3 regions of the Streptomyces javensis genome follow, and region 1 is predicted to be linked to each of the others. Evidence: riboswitches for the same ligand, from Rfam matches in the RefSeq annotation. Region 1 holds a riboswitch; each other region holds the start of a gene.
The links. Region 1 has a riboswitch for cobalamin ahead of metE (5-methyltetrahydropteroyltriglutamate--homocysteine S-methyltransferase). Riboswitches for the same ligand answer to the same signal wherever they lie in the genome.

Region 1 (5,617 bases):
TCCGGGTCAGGACGCGGGCAGCTCACCGCGGACCGTACGGGCCGCGGTGACCAGATGCGCGAGTGAGGCGCGGGTCTCCGGCCAGCCGCGGGTCTTCAGGCCGCAGTCGGGGTTGACCCACAGCCGTTCGGCGGGGATGGCCCTCAGCCCGGTCCGCAGCAGTTCGGCGGCCTCCTCCGCGCTGGGCACGCGCGGGGAGTGGATGTCGTACACCCCGGGCCCGGCCTCGCGCGGATAGCCGTGGGCGGCGAGCTCGCGGGCCACCTGCATATGGGAGCGGGCGGCCTCCAGGCTGATGACGTCGGCGTCGAGGTCGTCGATCGCCTGGACGATGTCGCCGAACTCGGCGTAGCACATATGGGTGTGGATCTGGGTGTCGGGGCGCACGCCGCCGGTGGTGAGGCGGAAGGCCTCGGTTGCCCAGGCCAGGTAGGCGGGCCGGTCGGCGGTGCGCAGGGGCAGGGTCTCGCGCAGCGCGGGTTCGTCCACCTGGATGACCGAGGTTCCGGCCGCCTCCAGGTCGTTGACCTCGTCGCGCAGGGCGAGGGCGACGTGGCGGGCGGTGTCGCCGCGGGGCTGGTCGTCGCGGACGAAGGACCAGGCGAGCATGGTGACCGGGCCGGTGAGCATGCCCTTGACCGGGCGGTCGGTGAGGGACTGCGCGTAGCCCGTCCACCGCACGGTCATCGGCTCGGGGCGCGAGATGTCGCCGGCCAGGATCGGCGGGCGGACGTAGCGGGTGCCGTAGGACTGGACCCAGCCGTGCTGGGTGGCCAGGTAGCCGGTGAGCTGTTCGGCGAAGTACTGGACCATGTCGTTGCGCTCGGCCTCGCCGTGCACCAGCACATCCAGGCCGGTCTTCTCCTGGAAGGAGATCACCTCCTGGATCTCGGCCTTGACGCGCTCCTCGTAGCCGGCGGTGTCGATCCGGCCCCCGCGCAGGTCGGCGCGTGCTGTGCGCAGTTCGCCGGTCTGCGGGAAGGAGCCGATGGTGGTGGTCGGCAGCAGCGGCAGGCGGAGGTGGGCGCGCTGGGCCGCGGTGCGTTCGGCGTAGGGCTGGGAGCGGCGGCCGTCGGCCTCGGTGACCGCGGCGGCGCGGGCGCGGACGGCCGGGTCGCGGGTGATGGGGGAGCCCGCGCGGGAGGCGAGGTCGGCCCGGTTCGCGGCCAGTTCGGCGGTGATCGCGCCGGTGCCGCGGGCCAGGCCCTTGGCGAGGGTGGTGATCTCCGCGGTCTTCTGCCGGGCGAAGGCCAGCCAGCGCAGGATCTGCGGTTCGATGTCCCGCTCGGCCGTGGTGTCGAGGGGGACGTGCAGCAGCGAGCAGGAGGCGGCCACGTCGACCCGGTCCGCCAGGCCCAGCAGGGTGCCGAGCGTGGTCAGGGACTTCTCCAGGTCGTTGACCCAGATGTTGCGGCCGTTGACGACACCGGCGACCAGCCGCTTGCGGGGCAGCCCGCCGACGGCGGCCAGCGCGTCCAGATTCGCCGCCGCGGCCTCGGTGAAGTCCAGCGCCAGCCCCTCGACCGGGGCCTTGGCCAGCACCGGCAGCGCCTCGCCGAGGCGGTCGAAGTACGAGGCGACCAGCAGCCTCGGGCGGTCGGTGAGGGCGCCGAGGTCGCGGTAGGCGCGGCCGGCCGAGTTCAGCTCGGCCGGGGTGCGGTCCTGGACCAGCGCCGGCTCGTCCAGCTGCACCCACTCGGCACCGGCCGCCCGCAGATCGGCCAGGACCTCGGCGTACACCGGAAGGAGGCGGTCCAGGAGGGTGAGCGGCTCGAAGCCGGCGGGCGCGCCGGGCGCGGGCTTGGCGAGCAGGAGGTAGGTGACGGGGCCCACGAGGACCGGCCGCGCGGTCAGCCCGAGCGCGAGGGCCTCCTTGAGCTCGGCGACCTGCTTGGCGGAGTCGGCCGCGAACACCGTGTCCGGACCCAGCTCCGGGACCAGGTAGTGGTAGTTGGTGTCGAACCACTTGGTCATCTCCAGCGGCGCCACGTCCTGTGTGCCCCGGGCCATCGCGAAGTACCCCTCGAGCGGGTCGGCGGCGACGGCGTTCCGGTGGCGGTCGGGGATGGCGCCGACCATGACGGTGGTGTCCAGTACATGGTCGTAGTAGGAGAAGTCACCCGTCGGCACCTCGTGGATACCGGCGTCGGCGAGCTGCTGCCAGTTGCTCCGGCGCAGCTCGGCGGCGGTGACGCGGAGGGCGTCGGCGGTGACGCGGCCCTTCCAGTAGCCCTCGATCGCCTTCTTCAGTTCCCGGTTCGGGCCCTGGCGGGGGTAGCCGTACACGGTCGCCCGTGCCGCCGCGGCTGCGGACTTCGCTGTCACGGAGATCTCCTTCGCGAGATGGATCCCTGAGATCCCGGCGAGGGGAGGAGAGCGCGAAGGGTGACGGACCGGGCGGAAACGACCCCGCGCGGTACGGCACGGTCATCCGCCTGGTGTGTTCGCCGACCCGCCCTCGAGGTCACCGGGATGTCCGCGCACGGATGGTCCGTACACGGGCAGATGGCAGGTCTTCGGACTCACGGGCGCGCCCTCCCCAGGAGGACACCTACTGGCCGTCGCTTCCCAGACCCGGTACGTCGGACCCAGTGCGTATGACGGCGGTCGTTCCCGCTCACCGCTGCGGGGCAGTCCCGGATTCCCACCGGGTTCCCTCTTGCGACGCCTCCCGCCTGGCGGGCGGGGCGAACCAGCTGCACCAGCCAGCCTACGGCATGGGAAACCCCCGGCCGCGTCGGCCGGGGGTCCGTGCCTCACGGGTTCGCGGGGCGGGGGCTCAGCACGAGCTGGAGTCCGACTGGCTCCCCAGGCCGACCGGGACGGTGATGAAGGAGAACTGATTGCTGGCGCATACGCCGGGGAAGGTCGTGCTGCTGGTGTTGTTGACGGTGACATCGGGGTCGTCCTCCGCGACGGCACCGGTCGCGCCGACGGCGAGGGACGCTGCGGTGAGAGCAAGCGCAGAGAGGGCGGTCCGCATACGCATGGGAACTCCTTGCTGGGGATGAGCGGCCGGAAATGACCGGCTTCGCATGCATGGTGCCCCTTTGTCGGGCGGATTGCGGCCCAACGTCCCCCCAATGGGGTAACACGTCACCCGCTGTCACATCACCCGCCGCCGAGCCGTGCCTCGTCCGCCGTACCGCGGTGCGCAGTTCGGCCGGTGTCATGCCGTGCCGGGCGGCGTGCTCGGCCACCGACAGCGGCCGGAAGGCGTCCCGGGCCAGCGCCTGGAGCACCGGATGCCCGCCCGAGCTGATGACCACCGCCACATGGTGGTCCGGGCCGCTGCTGACGGCGGTGGCGCGGGGGGGTGCGCTCGACGCCGTCGATGAGCACCGTACGGACCGGCTCCCGCTGCCCGTACAGCACCGCCCCGCTCTCGCTGCCGTTCCGATTCCGGCCAGTGTGAGGGAATCGCCGGGTAATCGCGCGGCGCCATCGGCGCGCATGCCATGTTTTCGCGATTACCGGGCATTGCCCGTCCGCTCGTTAGAGTCGGCCCTCACTGCACTGCGGGCCGACCCTGCGAGGTTTACTGAGCGATGGCATATCCGATGGCCGGGGCCGATGGCGTACCCGCGAGACCGCATTTTCCCGAGGTCGAACTCGACGTCCTGGACTACTGGGCGAAGAACCACATCTTCCAGGAGACCGTGGACGCGCGAAAAGCCGAAAACGCCGAAGAATTCGTGTTCTACGACGGGCCGCCGTTCGCCAATGGCCTGCCGCACTACGGGCATCTGCTGGCCGGTTACGCGAAGGACGTGGTGCCGCGCTATCAGACCATGCGCGGCCGCAAGGTCGAACGGCGCTTCGGCTGGACCTCGCACGGGCTGCCCGCGGAACTCGACGCCGAAAAGCAACTCGGCATCACCGCCAAGTCCGATATCGAGCGCATGGGCGTCGAGCGGTTCAACGAGGTGTGCCGTACGACGGTGATGCGCTATACCGGCGAGTGGCGCGACTACGTCAATCGGCAGGCCCGCTGGGTCGATTTCGACGAATCCGTCAAGACCCATGACCTGGACTACATGGAGAGCGTCATGTGGGCGTTCAAGACCATGTGGGACAAGGGGCTGATCTATCAGGGACATTCGGTTTCCTGGTATTGCGCGCACTGCGAGACCCCGCTGGCCAACGCCGAGAGCAGCGGCCGTATCGACGGCAGCGACACCCACCGCGAGGTGCCGGGCACCACCGTGGTCGTGGGCGTGCCGCTGGACGGCGGCGAGCTGCTGCTGGTGGAGTCCGAGCAGCCCTGGGCGCTGCCGGGCGCCACGGCGGTGGCCGTGCACCCCGAGGCCGAGTACGCCGTGGTGGAGAGCGGCGGGCGGCGCCTGGTGGTGGCGGCCGACCGGCTCGACGCCCACGCCGAGCTGCTGGGTGGCGGCTCCGTGGTCGCCCGGCACAGTGGCGCCGAGCTGGCCGGCCGCCACTACACACCGCTGTTCGACTTCTCCGGCACCGCCGACGACAGCCACGTCGTGGTGGCGGAGCGCTTCGTGGACACCGACGAGGGCACCGGCGCGGTGGCCGTCACCCCGTGTTTCGACGAGCGGGACCACGCCCTCGCCACCGAGGAGGGCATCGGCCGGACGTACCCGGTAGACTCCGCCGGCCGCTACACCGACGAGGTGCCGCCGTGCGCCGGGGCCCCGGTGCTGGAGTCCACCGGAACCGTGCTCCGCCTGTTGGAGACGAGCGGCGCGCTGCTGAACAGCCGGCCGCACACCCGCTCCCGGCCGCACTGCTGGCGCTGCGGCAGCCAGTTGCTGCAACACGCCATCGCCACCTGGTTCGTCGCCGTCACCCGGCTCCGCACCCGGATGCTCGAACTCAACGAGCGGATCAGCTGGACCCCCGAGCACGTGCGCGACGGCCAGTTCGGCAACTGGGTGCGCGGCGCCAAGGACTGGAACATCTCCCGCAACCGCTACTGGGGCGCCCCCATCCCGGTGTGGGTGTCGGACGACCCGGCCCACCCCCGGGTCGATGTGTACGGCTCCCTGGACGAGATCGAGCGCGACTTCGGCGTACGGCCGGGCGATCTGCACCGTCCGTACATCGACGAGCTGACCCGCCCCAACCCCGACGACCCGTCGGGTCGGTCGGTGATGCTGCGGGTGCCCGAGGTGCTGGACTGCTGGTTCGAGACCGGCTCCATGCCGTTCGCGCAGGTGCACTACCCCTTCGAGAACGCCGAGTGGTTCGAGCGCCACTCCCCGGGCGACTTCGTGGTCGAGTACTACGCCCAGACCCGCGGCTGGTTCTACAACATGCACGTCATGTCGACCGCGCTGTTCGACCGCCCGGCCTTCGCCAACTGCACCGTGCTCGGTGTGGTGCTCGGCCACGACGGCCAGGCCATGTCCAAGGCGCGCAACAACTACCTGGACGTCAACGACGTCTTCGCCCGCGACGGCTCCGACGCCATGCGCTGGTTCCTCATGAGCTCACCCCTGCTGCGCGCCCGGGACCTCGAGGTCACCGAGGCCGGCAGCAGGGAGGCCCTGCGCCAGGTGCTGCTGCCGCTGTGGAACGCCTGGCACTTCCTGACCCTGTACGCGGGCGACACCGAGGGCCGCGTCCGCACGGACGCCGGCCATCCGCT
Region 2 (5,617 bases), on a different contig from region 1:
GGTCGTAGTTCCTGAGGCCCTCGGTGTAGTGCCACATCCGGTCGGGGTTGACGATCCGTCCGCCCGCCTTCTCGGTGATCGCCAGCATGCGGCCGTCCACATACGCGGGGACGCCGGTGACCATGAACTTCGGCGGTGAGCCGAGCCGGTCGGGCCAGTTCCGGCGTACGAGGTCGTGGTTGGCGCCGATACCGCCGGAGGTGACGATCACCACCGGGGCGCTGAGCTCGAAGTCGCCCACCACGGTGCGCGAGGTCTGCTTGCCGCGGGCGGCGTCGCTCGGTTCCAGGATCGAGCCGCTCACTCCGGTGACGGCGCCACCGGTGACGATCAGCTCGTCCACCCGGTGCCGGAACGTGAAGGTCACCCGGCCGTCCTGCGCGGCGGCCCGCACCTTCTTCTCGAACGGCTCGACCACGGCCGGACCGGTGCCCCAGGTGACGTGGAAACGCGGCACCGAGTTGCCGTGGCCGTCCGCGAGACCGCCGCCGCGCTCGGCCCAGCCGACGATCGGGAACCATTGCACACCGAGCCCGTGCAGCCAGGACCGCTTCTCCCCGGAGGCGAAGTCCACGTACGCCTCGGCCCACTTGTGGGCCCAGTAGTCCTGGCCACCGGGGTCGCCGACACCGCGGTCGAAGCCCGCCGTGCCGAGCCAGTCCTGCCAGGCCAGTTCGGGGGAATCCTTGATCCCCATCAGCCGCTGCTCCGCGGAGTCGACGAAGAACAGGCCGCCGAAGGACCAGAACGCCTGGCCGCCGAGGTTGCTCTCGGGCTCCTGGTCGAGGAGGAGCACCTTGCGCCCCGCGGCCGCCAGTTCCGCCGTGGCCACCAACCCGGCGAGCCCGTGGCCGACCACGATGGCGTCCGCGTCCGAGGACGCCCCGGAGGCGGCGAAGGCCGGAACCGCCGTCTGGGCGAGCGCGGCGCCGGCGAGCACACCGCCCGCCGCCGTCAGGGCACGGCGGCGGCTGATCCCACCGACCCCGGCGGACGACGCGGAATTCTCTGTGGAGTTCTCCATGAGCTGCCTTCCGGAAGGGGGTTCGGAGGGTGCGGGAGATACGGAGGGGGTTGCCGCGACGGAATCGTGTTACCGACCGGCAACGTGTTACCGACGGTAGCCCACGGGGTGCGAGGCCGCCAGAGTTCTGCTCACGACAGCAACTCCCGTGCGTCGTAGGGGACTTCGGTCGCTCAGCGACCGCCGGGTGACGGCTCGGCCGAGGCGCTCCCCCGTGGCGAGAACGCGTACAGATCGAGGATGTCGGGCAGCGGTGCCACCCCGGGGCCGCCCGCCCGGACCCAGGCCACGATGTCCTCCGTCGCGTCCGGGTCGTTGACCAGGCCGAGCCACACCGGCCTGCCCCCGGCGGCCCGCCCCGCGGCCGACGGCTGCACCACGATCACATTGGCCTGGTCGCAGACGTCCAGACACTCGGAGACGCGTACGGGCGCCTCCTCACCGAGCCGCGTGATCTGCGCGGCATGGTCGACGCCGGTCACCTTGGGGCTGCCGCAACAGCAGTCCCGGCACACGGTCACCCGGCACGGCAGCGGGTCGGTCGGCCCTACGGGCACGCCGCACCACCCCTCCTCCGGGGTAGTCCGCCCCGGTGTCGATCGAGGAGGCGACCGCGTGAGTCTCCTGGCTCTCGGGTCGATGCTCGTCCCGGCCTTCCCACCCGCGTATGCGGGCAGTGGCCTGTCCGGGATCCGCTCGCCGATCACAGTGGCGGTACCGCGCCGGATTCCCACCGGCTTCCTCGTTCCGCCGTCGCCTTTGTCGCCCGGCATCATCGCATCCCGGACACCGCCACACCACGCGGCCCCGGCCCCAGCGGGGCGACGGGCGGCCCGGCGTCAGCCCCGGCGGACCGGCGCCCCCGCCAGGATCTCCCCCAGCCCCTGGCGGGTGGCCGCCAGCACCACGCGGTCCTGGGGCCGCAGGGCATAGCCGGGGCGCAGATCCCATACCAGGGCGGGCTCCTGCTGGACGGCACCGTCATAAGGGGGCGCCGCCCCGAGGTCGCGTCGCCGGTCCGCGGGCTCGGCCGCGTCCAGCGCGATCACCCGCCAGGCACCCGGTACGAACGCCTCGGCGACGGTACGTCCCTCCAGTTGCGGATGCCCGGCGACATTCAGGGCGGCGAAGAGCAGCACCCTGCGCTCGACCGGTATGGCACCGAGGACCTGACGTCCCATCATGGCCCCGGCGAACGCCGGAGCCGCCAGGCTGGAGACGCTGCGGCTGCGGGTGAGGGCCCGCGGATGGGCCGCGCGCAGCGTGCGGTAGACGGCGGTGGCGAAGCGGTCGTCGTACAGGCGCAGGGCCACCCGGAGCCGGGGCTTGACCGAGCGGGCGTACAGCGTCGCCTCCAGGTTGGTGGTGTCGGCGCTGGTCAGGGCGAGCAGGGCGTGGGCCCGCTGGATTTTGGCGGCCTCCAGGACGCCTTCCTGGGTGACGTCACCGAGGACCGTCGGCACCCCCAGTCTGCGGGCCAGCGGGATGCCGCGCGCCCCGGGATCCTCTTCCACGCACACCACGGGGATGTCCATCTCCCGGAGTCTGGCCAGGACCCGGGTGCCGACCTTGCCGAGCCCGAGCAGTACGACATGGCCGGACAGGCCGCGCGGCGGGCGGCGCAGCGCGGACGCGGTGCGGAAGGTGCCCAGCGCTTCCAGCGCGGCGGCCACCAGGACGGGCAGCAGAAGCAGTCCGGTCAGCCCGGACAGCAGTTGCAGGACCTTGCGTCCGGTCGGCTCGTCGAGCGCCGGGTCGTCGATCGCGAGCACGTCCAGCACCGTGAGGTAGGCCGCGTGGAGCAGCCCGGCTCCGGTGAGCCGCCAGGAGATGATGGTGAGGACGAGCACGGCGATCGCCATTCCGGCGACGGACCAGCGCAGCCGGCGGGAGAAGAGCGAGGCGAGCGGCAGTCGGCGGCTGCCGAGCCGCTGCGGCGGCAGCGGTGTGCCGATGGCGGAGACGGCCTCGAGCACCACCGTGTCGCGCCCGGTGGCGGCGGCCACCTCCTCGTCCCCGGGCAGCAGCCTGGGCCCTTCGTCCCCGCTGCTGTCGGAACCCTCGCTGCCGCCGGGGTCGCTGGTGGTGGACGAGAGCAGGGCGAGGGTGCACAGCCCCGGGCGGGCCACCTCGTCCGTGCCGGGCGGGGTGCGCTCGGCCGCGCGCAGCAGCAGCCCGTCGGCCTGGAGCACTTTGCTGGTGCCCGCGACGGCGGTGGCCGCGAGCGCGGGGGCGGCGGTGTCGGCGTCCGACAGTACGGTGGTGGTGGCGTCCAGCTCCGCCGGGTCCATGCCGGGATCGGCGACCCGCGCCGCCTCGTCGAGGAGTTCCTCCAGGTGCTGGCCCAGCTTGCGGTTGTAGAGCCGGATCACCAGCCGCAGCCGGGGGTTGAGGCGGCGGGCCCGCAGTGCGGCGTGGATGTTGGTCTCGTCGTCGTCATGGACCAGGGCGAGCGCCGTCGCCTGATCCGCGCCCGCCTCGGTCAGCACGTCCTCGTCCAGCGCCGGGGCCTCCATGACCCGCACTCCCCCGTCCGGGGCGGGGTCGTCCGCCGTCTGCCGGGGCAGCGGGACCCGCCCGACGGCCGCGCTGAACCTGCCGAAGAGCGCCGAGGTACGGCCTCCCGGCCGCCATCCCGCGATCCGCTGCCCGGTGGGGTCCGCCAGGGGAGCGCCGCCGGGAATGACGACGGTCACCTGTGTCCGGTAGACGTCGTGGAGTTCGGCGGCGAGGCGGTGGGCGAGCGCGTCATCGCCGCAGACGATCATGCGGACCGGCCCCGAGGGGGACGGCGGGGTGGATGTGGAGGTGGAGAACACGACGGCGAAGCCCCCCGTTGGTTCCGTGGTGATGATCAGACCGTACCCGGTCCGCCGTCAAGGAGAGTTGGCCGTCCCGCCGCCGAAGGATCCGTATCGCCGCCGCTCACTCCCTCGGGGCGCCGCACCGCGCACAGCGGGTGAACTCGGCGGTGTCCTGCATCGCGCCGCAGTCCGCACACACCATCTCCAGCCAGCAGGCGGGGTCCCCGCCCTCGGGTTCGGCGGGCGCCGGGTCCGCCGTCTCCCGGTCCGGGTCGCCGGGCCGAGCCGTGCCGCTCATCGTGTGCGCCTCCTCGTCCGGACCGTGCGCGGGTCCGTTGACCGACCCTCTACCCCTGGCGTCGTCCCCGGAAGCAGCCCAGCCATAGATCCGATCTCTCATGCGCCAACAACCCTTGACGGGGCGTAATGCCGCCCAACCCCTCCCCAGTTATCGGATGACTCGGTAACGTATCCGCCTCGGGAGGCAACGATGCCGAGATCTTACCGACGCTCCGCAGTGGCATTTCTGCTCTGCGGCGTCCTGGCCATGACGCTCTTCATCACCGGGCCCGCACAGGCGAAGGACTCCGCCTGGACCGTGCGCGGCCCCTCGCCCCACTCCGGTCCCCTCGCGCAGCTGCGGCTCGACGGCGCCTCGGGAGCGCTGACGCTCCAGGTGTCCCGGGGCGGACGGACGGTGGTCGAGCCCTCGCCCGTGGGCATCGTCACCGAGCGGGCGGATCTGTCGCACGGGCTGCGCTATCTGGGACGCCATGACCGCACCGTCGTGGAGCGCTACCGGTCGACGGTCGGCAAGCAGCGCTCGCGCACCGCGCGGATGACCGAGACCCACTTCCGGTTCCGGGGCGGCGGGAACGCCCGGCTGGACCTCGTGGTGCGGGCCTCGGACGACGGGGTCGCCTACCGCTACGACCTGCCCTCCGGCAGCGGCGATGTCCTCGGCGAGACCTCGGCCTTCACCCTGCCGCCGGACGCGGCCGCGTGGCTGGGCGACTACCGCAAGGACAACGAGAACCTGTTCAAGGAGTACACCGCGGCGACCGCGCCCACCGGTGAGTACATGGCGCAGGCGCTCTTCGAGACGGCCGGCGGCTACGCCCTGATCGCGGAGTCGGATCTCACCGGCCGCTACTCCGCCGCCCGGCTGATCCACCAGCAGGGGCTGCCCACGTACCGCATCGGCCTGTGGGACGAGCGGGTCGAGTCCGACGGGCCGCTCAGCACCCCCTGGCGCGCCCTGATCGTGGGCGATCTGCCGACCGTCACCCAGTCCACCTTCACCGACGATCTGGCACCGGCGTCACGGGTCGCCGACACCTCGTGGATCCGGCCCGGCCCCGCCCTGTGGACCTGGCTCGCGGGCGGCAAACCGGCCGGGCAGAGCCTGTCGATGCAGCAGGGGTACGTGGACTACGCGGCCCAGCGCGGCTGGCCGTATGTGGTGGTGGACGCGGGCTGGTACTTCGACCCCGACCAGTGGGACGTCACCGATCCCGACTGGCAGCGGAACAGCTGGATCCCGCGGCTCGTGGACTACGCCCGCGAGCGGCATGTGGGCATCCAGGTCTGGATCCACCACCGTGACCTCGACACCGCCGAGGAGCGCGAGCAGTGGCTGCCCACGCTGGAGCGGTGGGGGGTGAAGGGCGTGAAGATCGACTTCATGGGCTCCGAGTCCCAGGAGACACTGCGCTGGTACGACGAGATCCTCAAGGACACCGCGGCCCACCATCTGCTCGTCAACTTCCACGGCTCGACGATCCCCAAG
Region 3 (5,617 bases), on a different contig from region 1:
ACGCCTTCACCCCGTCCGACAGCGCCCGCTCGATGTCGAGCGCGCCCACCAGCCGGTCCTCGGAGGCGCCCACGGGCAGTTCGACCATCCGCGCGGGGCGCGCCTCGCCCGTGCCCGGCTCATGGGGTCCGTCCGGGCAGGACGGGTCGGGCGCGGCGGGGTCGCAGGAGAACCGGCACCCGGCCACCACGTCCACCTCGGGCAGCAGCGAGGCGATCGCTCTTACGGCGGTGCTCTTGGCCGTGCCCTTCTCGCCGCGCACCAGGACGCCGCCCACGGCGGGTGAGACGGCGTTGAGGAGCAGGGCGAGCCGCAGGCCGTCCATGCCGACGATCGCGCTGAAGGGGTAGGTGGTGGTCACGCGGCGATACCTCCTGGGGTGCGTGGGCACAGCGGTCCGGTGTGGGAGTGGGGGCTCGTCATGGCGTCCCCCCTGGGACCCCCGGAGGGACGAACGGCAGCCCCTCCGGGACGCCCTCCTCGATGAGCCGCAGCAGCGCGTCCGTGTCGGCGTGCTCCTCGATCAGGTCGCCGAGGCGGTCGAGCTGCTCCTCGCGCAGCTCGCCGAAGCGGGTGTCCGGCGCGGGGACGAACGCCCGGCCCGCCGCGGCGGCCACCCGCCGCAGAAAAGCCCGCCGGAAGCCGTCGCTCTCCAGCGAGCCGTGCCAGTGGGTGCCCCACACCGAGCCCACCCGGCAGCCGTCCAGGAAGGGCTCCTCGGCCCCGTCCAGCAGCTCGGCGACCCCGTGGTGGATCTCGTAGCCCTCCACCCGCTCGCCGAGCGCCTCGCCCACCGGCCGGGCCAGGGTCTTCTCGGCCGCGAACCGCACCCGCACCGGCAGCAGCCCGAGCCCGGCGACCGTCCCGGCCTTCGACTCGACCTCGTCCTCGATGCGCTCCCCGAGCGCCTGGAAGCCGCCGCAGACGCCGAGCACCGGACGGCCCTCGGCGGCCCGCCGGGCGATCGCGTCGGCCAGCCCGCGCTCACGCAGCCACTCCAGCGCCCTTACGGTGCCCCGGGTGCCCGGCAGCACCACCAGGTCGGCGTCGGCCAGCTCCTCGGGCCGGTCCACGAACCGCACGATCACGCCCGGTTCTGCCGCCAGCGCGTCCACGTCCGTGAAGTTGGACATCAGCGGTACGGCGGCCACCGCGATCCGCAGGACGTCCGCGCCGAAAGGGGGCGCCACGACGCTCTCCCGCACCGCGCCGCGCAGCGACACCCGCAGCCCGTCCTCCTCGTCGATCCCCAGCCCGTGGGCGAACGGGAGCACCCCGACGGTCGGGCGCCCGGTGAGGTCGCGCAGCATCTCCAGACCGGGCTCCAGAAGGCTCACATCGCCGCGGAACTTGTTCACCAGGTAGGCGGCCACATGCCGTTGGTCGGCTGCCGACAGCAGCGCGGTCGTGCCGAAGAAGGACGCGAAGACACCACCGCGGTCGATGTCCCCGACCACCACGACCGGAAGCCCGGCGGCACGCGCCAGCCCCATGTTGACGATGTCGGTGCGGCGCAGATTGATCTCGGCCGGGCTGCCCGCGCCCTCGCAGATCACCGCGTCATGGGTGCGCCGCAGCTCCTCCAGGCACTCCGTGACGGTCCCCAGCAGCGCCTCCCGCCCCGCTGAGAGCCTTTCGCCGGGCGAGGGGGCTCCGGCCCCGGCGAAGTACCCGCGCGCGCTCAGCTCGCCCACCGGCTTGCCCAGCAGCACCACCTGGCTGCTGCGGTCGCCGCCCGGCTTCAGCAGGACCGGGTTCATCAGCGCGCTGGGCTCGACGCGCGCGGCGGCCGCCTGCATGGCCTGCGCCCGCCCGATCTCCGCACCCTCCCGGGTGACGAAGGAGTTGAGCGACATGTTCTGCGCCTTGAAGGGCGCCACGCTGACGCCCTTACGGGCGAGCCACCGGCAGATCCCGGCCGTCACCACGCTCTTGCCCGCGTCGGAGGTCGTGCCCGCGACGAGCAGCCCCCCGCCGCGCGCCCCGGAACCCTCCGTGCCGCCCTTACCGCGTATGCCGCTCATCCGCCGCCCCTTCCCAAGGCCCGGGTTCTCAGGGCCCGGGGCCGCCCCGTCAACGCCCTCAGGACCGGCCGGGCCGCCATGGACACCCCGAGCGCCAGCACACCGACGCGCCGCGACAGCCGTATCGCCCGCTCGATGTCGGCCGACTCCACCGGCCGCCCGCCGGAGTTGAGCACCGGCCGGTTCTCGACCCGGCCGCCGTACGCGAGGGCGCCGCCCAGCCGGACGCCGAGCGCGCCCGCGAAGGACGCCTCCACAGGGCCCGCGTTGGGGCTCGGATGGCGTCCGCCGTCGTGCCGCCAGGCGCGCCACGCACCGCGCGGATCGGGGCCCGCGAGCGTCGCCAGGGTCGCCGTAAGGCGTGCACCGGGCCAGCCGGCCACATCGTCCAGCCGGGCCGCCGCCCAGCCGAACCGCCGGTAGCGCGGCGACTTGTGGCCCACCATGGCGTCCAGGGTGTTGACGGCGCGGAATGCTATGAGCCCCGGCACCCCGCCCACGGCGCCCCACACCAGCGCGCCCACGACGGCGTCTGAGGTGTTCTCGGCCACCGATTCGACCACCGCGCGGGCGATCTGCGGCCCGTCCAGCGCCTGCGGATCGCGGCCGCACAGATGCGGCAGCCGCTCCCGGGCGACCTCGAGGTCCCCGGCGGCCAGCGCCCCGCCGACGGCCCGTGCCTCACGGCCCAGGCTCGTACCTCCCAGCACGGCCCAGGTGGCGGCGGCGGTCAGCGCGACCGCCGCGCCACGGCGGCTGCCAAGTCCCCGTACGGCGCGGGTCAGCAGCGCGGCACCGGCGGCCGCGCCGCCCGCGCACAACGCGGTGTGCAGGGCCCCGTAGCCCCGGTGGTCGCGCCACAGCCGGCGCTCGGCGGCCGCGGCGGCGCGCAGGAACGCGGCCACCGGATGGCCGCGGCGCGGATCACCCGTGGCGAGGTCGCCGAGGAAGCCGAGGGCCGCGCCGCACGCGAACGAGGCGTGGTCGGCAGGCATCCGTCAGGCCGCCGTCACGCCTCGGCGCGGCGATACGGAACCAGACGGGCCGGAGGGGCCGGAAGAGCCGAAGCGGACAGGGAGGGCTGGCGGCGTGGCGATGCCGGGCATGGCGGTATGTCCTCACTCAGGGTCCTCGCCCTGGTTCGACGTGACCGGCGGTGAGAGTCTCCTGGCTCCCGGATCCGCGGCCCTCCCGGTCTTCCAGCCCCGCGTACGCGACGAACCGTACGGACGAGCCGTGACCCCATCCAGGCGATGGGAAGGTGCTCCCCGGTGACAGTGGCGGGACCGCGCCGGATTCTCACCGGCTTCCTCTCCTGCCGCCGTTTGGCTCGGGAAGTCCACCATGGGCCGCGAATGGCCGTCAACTCGCATATGACCCATGACGCCCGAGTGTGCCGAGCCCCACAGACGACCGCCCCCACGAGACGGCCGCCGGACGGACGGCGCTGGTCAGCGCCACCATCCGGCGGCCGGTGGGTCATCCGGGGACAGCGGGGCCCTCAGGCGACGATCAGATAGATGCCGTAGGCCACGACCGCGGCGCACACCGCGAAGCAGGCGTACGCGCCGGTGCGCGCGAGCGAGGAGCCGCCCACCGCGCCCCCGGGCACGGCGGCGGCCGTGCCGCCCTGCTCCGGCGCCGCCTTACGGGAGGTGCCGACGATGCCCAGGGTGAAGACGCCCACCATGCCGACGGTCACCGCGAGGCTGATGCCGAAGACCTGGCCGAGTGCCGCCCAGTCGATGCTCATGTTTCCTGGCTCCTTAGCGGGTGGCGCTGCTCGCGGCGGCGGGGGTGGGGGTCTGCTCGGGTGTGTTCTCCGAGGTGTCGTCCTCGGGGGCGGCGCTCTCGGGGGCGGCGCTCGCCGCACCGGCGGGCGGCGGGGCCACGGACCGCAGGGCGGCCGTGACGGCGCCCACCGGCTCCTGGGTGCCGACCTCGTTGACGTTGGTGTGGTCCACGGGCTTGCGGCGCGACAGCATCCAGATCGCCCCGCAGGCCAGGACGGCGAGCACGGCCACCGCCGTGATTCCCGCGTTCCCCTGGTCGGCGAGGAGCGCGGCGGCGCCCGCCACCAGCCCGGCGGCCGGGAGGGTCAGCACCCAGGCGACCACCATGCGGCCCGCGGTCGACCAGCGCACCACGGCGCCCTTACGGCCGACACCCGCGCCCATGACGGCGCCGGAGCAGACCTGGGTGGTGGACAGCGCGAAGCCGATGTGGGAGGAGGCGAGGATGACGGTCGCGGCGCCGGTCTGGGCGGCGAAGCCCTGCGGCGGCTGGATGTCGGTGATGCCCTTGCCCATGGTGCGGATGATGCGCCAGCCACCCAGGTAGGTGCCGAGCGCGATGGCCAGGCCCGCCGAGACGATGACCCACAGCGGCGGGTCGGAGTCGGGCGCCACCACGTTCCCGGTGACCAGCGCCAGGGTGATCACGCCCATCGTCTTCTGGGCGTCGTTGGTGCCGTGGGCCAGGGAGACCAGGGCGGCCGAGGCGATCTGCCCCGCGCGGTAGCCCTTCGCGGTGTCCTCGGGGGAGCGGTCGCGGCCGAGCCGGTAGGTGAGCCGGGTGGCGGCCAGCGTGGCGATGCCGGCCACGATCGGCGCGGCGACGGCGGGGATCAGGACCTTCATGACGATCGCGTCGCCGTTGACCCCGTCCAGGCCCACGGAGACCACGGTGGCGCCGATCAGACCGCCGAACAGGGCGTGCGAGGAGCTGGAGGGGAGTCCGGCCAGCCACGTCACCAGATTCCACAGGATCGCGCCGACGAGTCCCGCGAAGATCACTTCTGGCTGGATACCGGATCCCTCGTCGATGATCCCGCCGGAGATGGTCTTGGCCACCTCCACGGACAGGAACGCGCCGACGAGATTGAGGACGGCCGACATCGCCACCGCCACCCTGGGCCCGAGTGCTCCCGTGGAGATGGTGGTGGCCATGGCGTTAGCCGTGTCGTGAAAGCCGTTCGTGAAGTCGAACACCAAGGCCGTGACGATCACGATCCCGATGAGAAGCGTGATGTGTTCCATACACCCGGTCAATCAGTTCGAAGGTCGTTAGTGGCACGGTGAACGTAAGGAAACAGGGTGAACGGGAGATGAACTGAGCGGGGCATCGGGGTGACATGGTTGCGGGGTCGCTAAAACCCAGTGAATTCCAGCCTACTTTCCCATGTCGTACGGGAGTTGAGCCGCGGTCGAGAGCCGCCGGAGGCGGCCCCTGGACCGGTCTCGCGGGCGTCCGCCGGCCCCCCACGTTCACCCGCCCGGAGTCGGGTGCCCACGAAGCACGGTCGTAGTCCCCCGCCGCGCCGCCGCCGGTCCCACCGTGCCCGCCGCCGGTCCCACCGTGCCCGCCGCCGGTCCCACCGTGCCCGCCGCCGGTCCCACGGCGCCCGCCGCTGGTCCCGCCGCCGCGCGGCCGGCGGCCGCCTGGAAGGATCGGCCCCGGAGGTGAGGGCAGGTGACCCAGTCGCGATCCCCGCGGCAGCCGCAGCCGCGGCTGACGCATCCCCTGCGGCAGGCATGGACGCAGGTGGTGAGTACGGCCCGCAGGACCACCGCCGACGGTCTGGTCGTCGGCAC

Region 2: linked by a shared signal. The riboswitch ahead of ABD329_RS00265 ((2Fe-2S) ferredoxin domain-containing protein) and the one ahead of metE (5-methyltetrahydropteroyltriglutamate--homocysteine S-methyltransferase) in region 1 are both predicted to bind cobalamin.
Region 3: linked by a shared signal. The riboswitch ahead of ABD329_RS31905 (cobalamin biosynthesis protein) and the one ahead of metE (5-methyltetrahydropteroyltriglutamate--homocysteine S-methyltransferase) in region 1 are both predicted to bind cobalamin.

What each region holds. Positions count from the first base shown of each region.
Region 1 is NZ_BAAAIF010000005.1:158,891-164,507, forward strand. Features, by position in the region: gene ABD329_RS07505 (MmyB family transcriptional regulator) at 1-66, shown strand, start outside; gene metE (5-methyltetrahydropteroyltriglutamate--homocysteine S-methyltransferase) at 7-2,325, opposite strand; cobalamin riboswitch at 2,491-2,712, opposite strand; gene ABD329_RS07515 (hypothetical protein) at 2,780-2,989, opposite strand; partial or broken gene ABD329_RS07520 (AraC family transcriptional regulator) at 3,138-3,251, opposite strand; gene ileS (isoleucine--tRNA ligase) at 3,549-5,617, shown strand, end outside.
Region 2 is NZ_BAAAIF010000001.1:71,543-77,159, reverse strand. Features, by position in the region: gene ABD329_RS00270 (FAD-binding dehydrogenase) at 1-1,024, opposite strand, end outside; gene ABD329_RS00265 ((2Fe-2S) ferredoxin domain-containing protein) at 1,198-1,581, opposite strand; cobalamin riboswitch at 1,622-1,814, opposite strand; gene ABD329_RS00260 (NAD-binding protein) at 1,864-3,792, opposite strand; gene ABD329_RS00255 (hypothetical protein) at 3,950-4,126, opposite strand; gene ABD329_RS00250 (glycoside hydrolase family 97 protein) at 4,319-5,617, shown strand, end outside.
Region 3 is NZ_BAAAIF010000046.1:910-6,526, forward strand. Features, by position in the region: partial or broken gene ABD329_RS31895 (magnesium chelatase ATPase subunit I) at 1-361, opposite strand, end outside; gene ABD329_RS31900 (cobyric acid synthase) at 420-2,024, opposite strand; gene ABD329_RS31905 (cobalamin biosynthesis protein) at 2,021-3,019, opposite strand; cobalamin riboswitch at 3,166-3,383, opposite strand; gene ABD329_RS31910 (hypothetical protein) at 3,526-3,777, opposite strand; gene ABD329_RS31915 (inorganic phosphate transporter) at 3,791-5,062, opposite strand; gene ABD329_RS31920 (class II aldolase/adducin family protein) at 5,496-5,617, shown strand, end outside.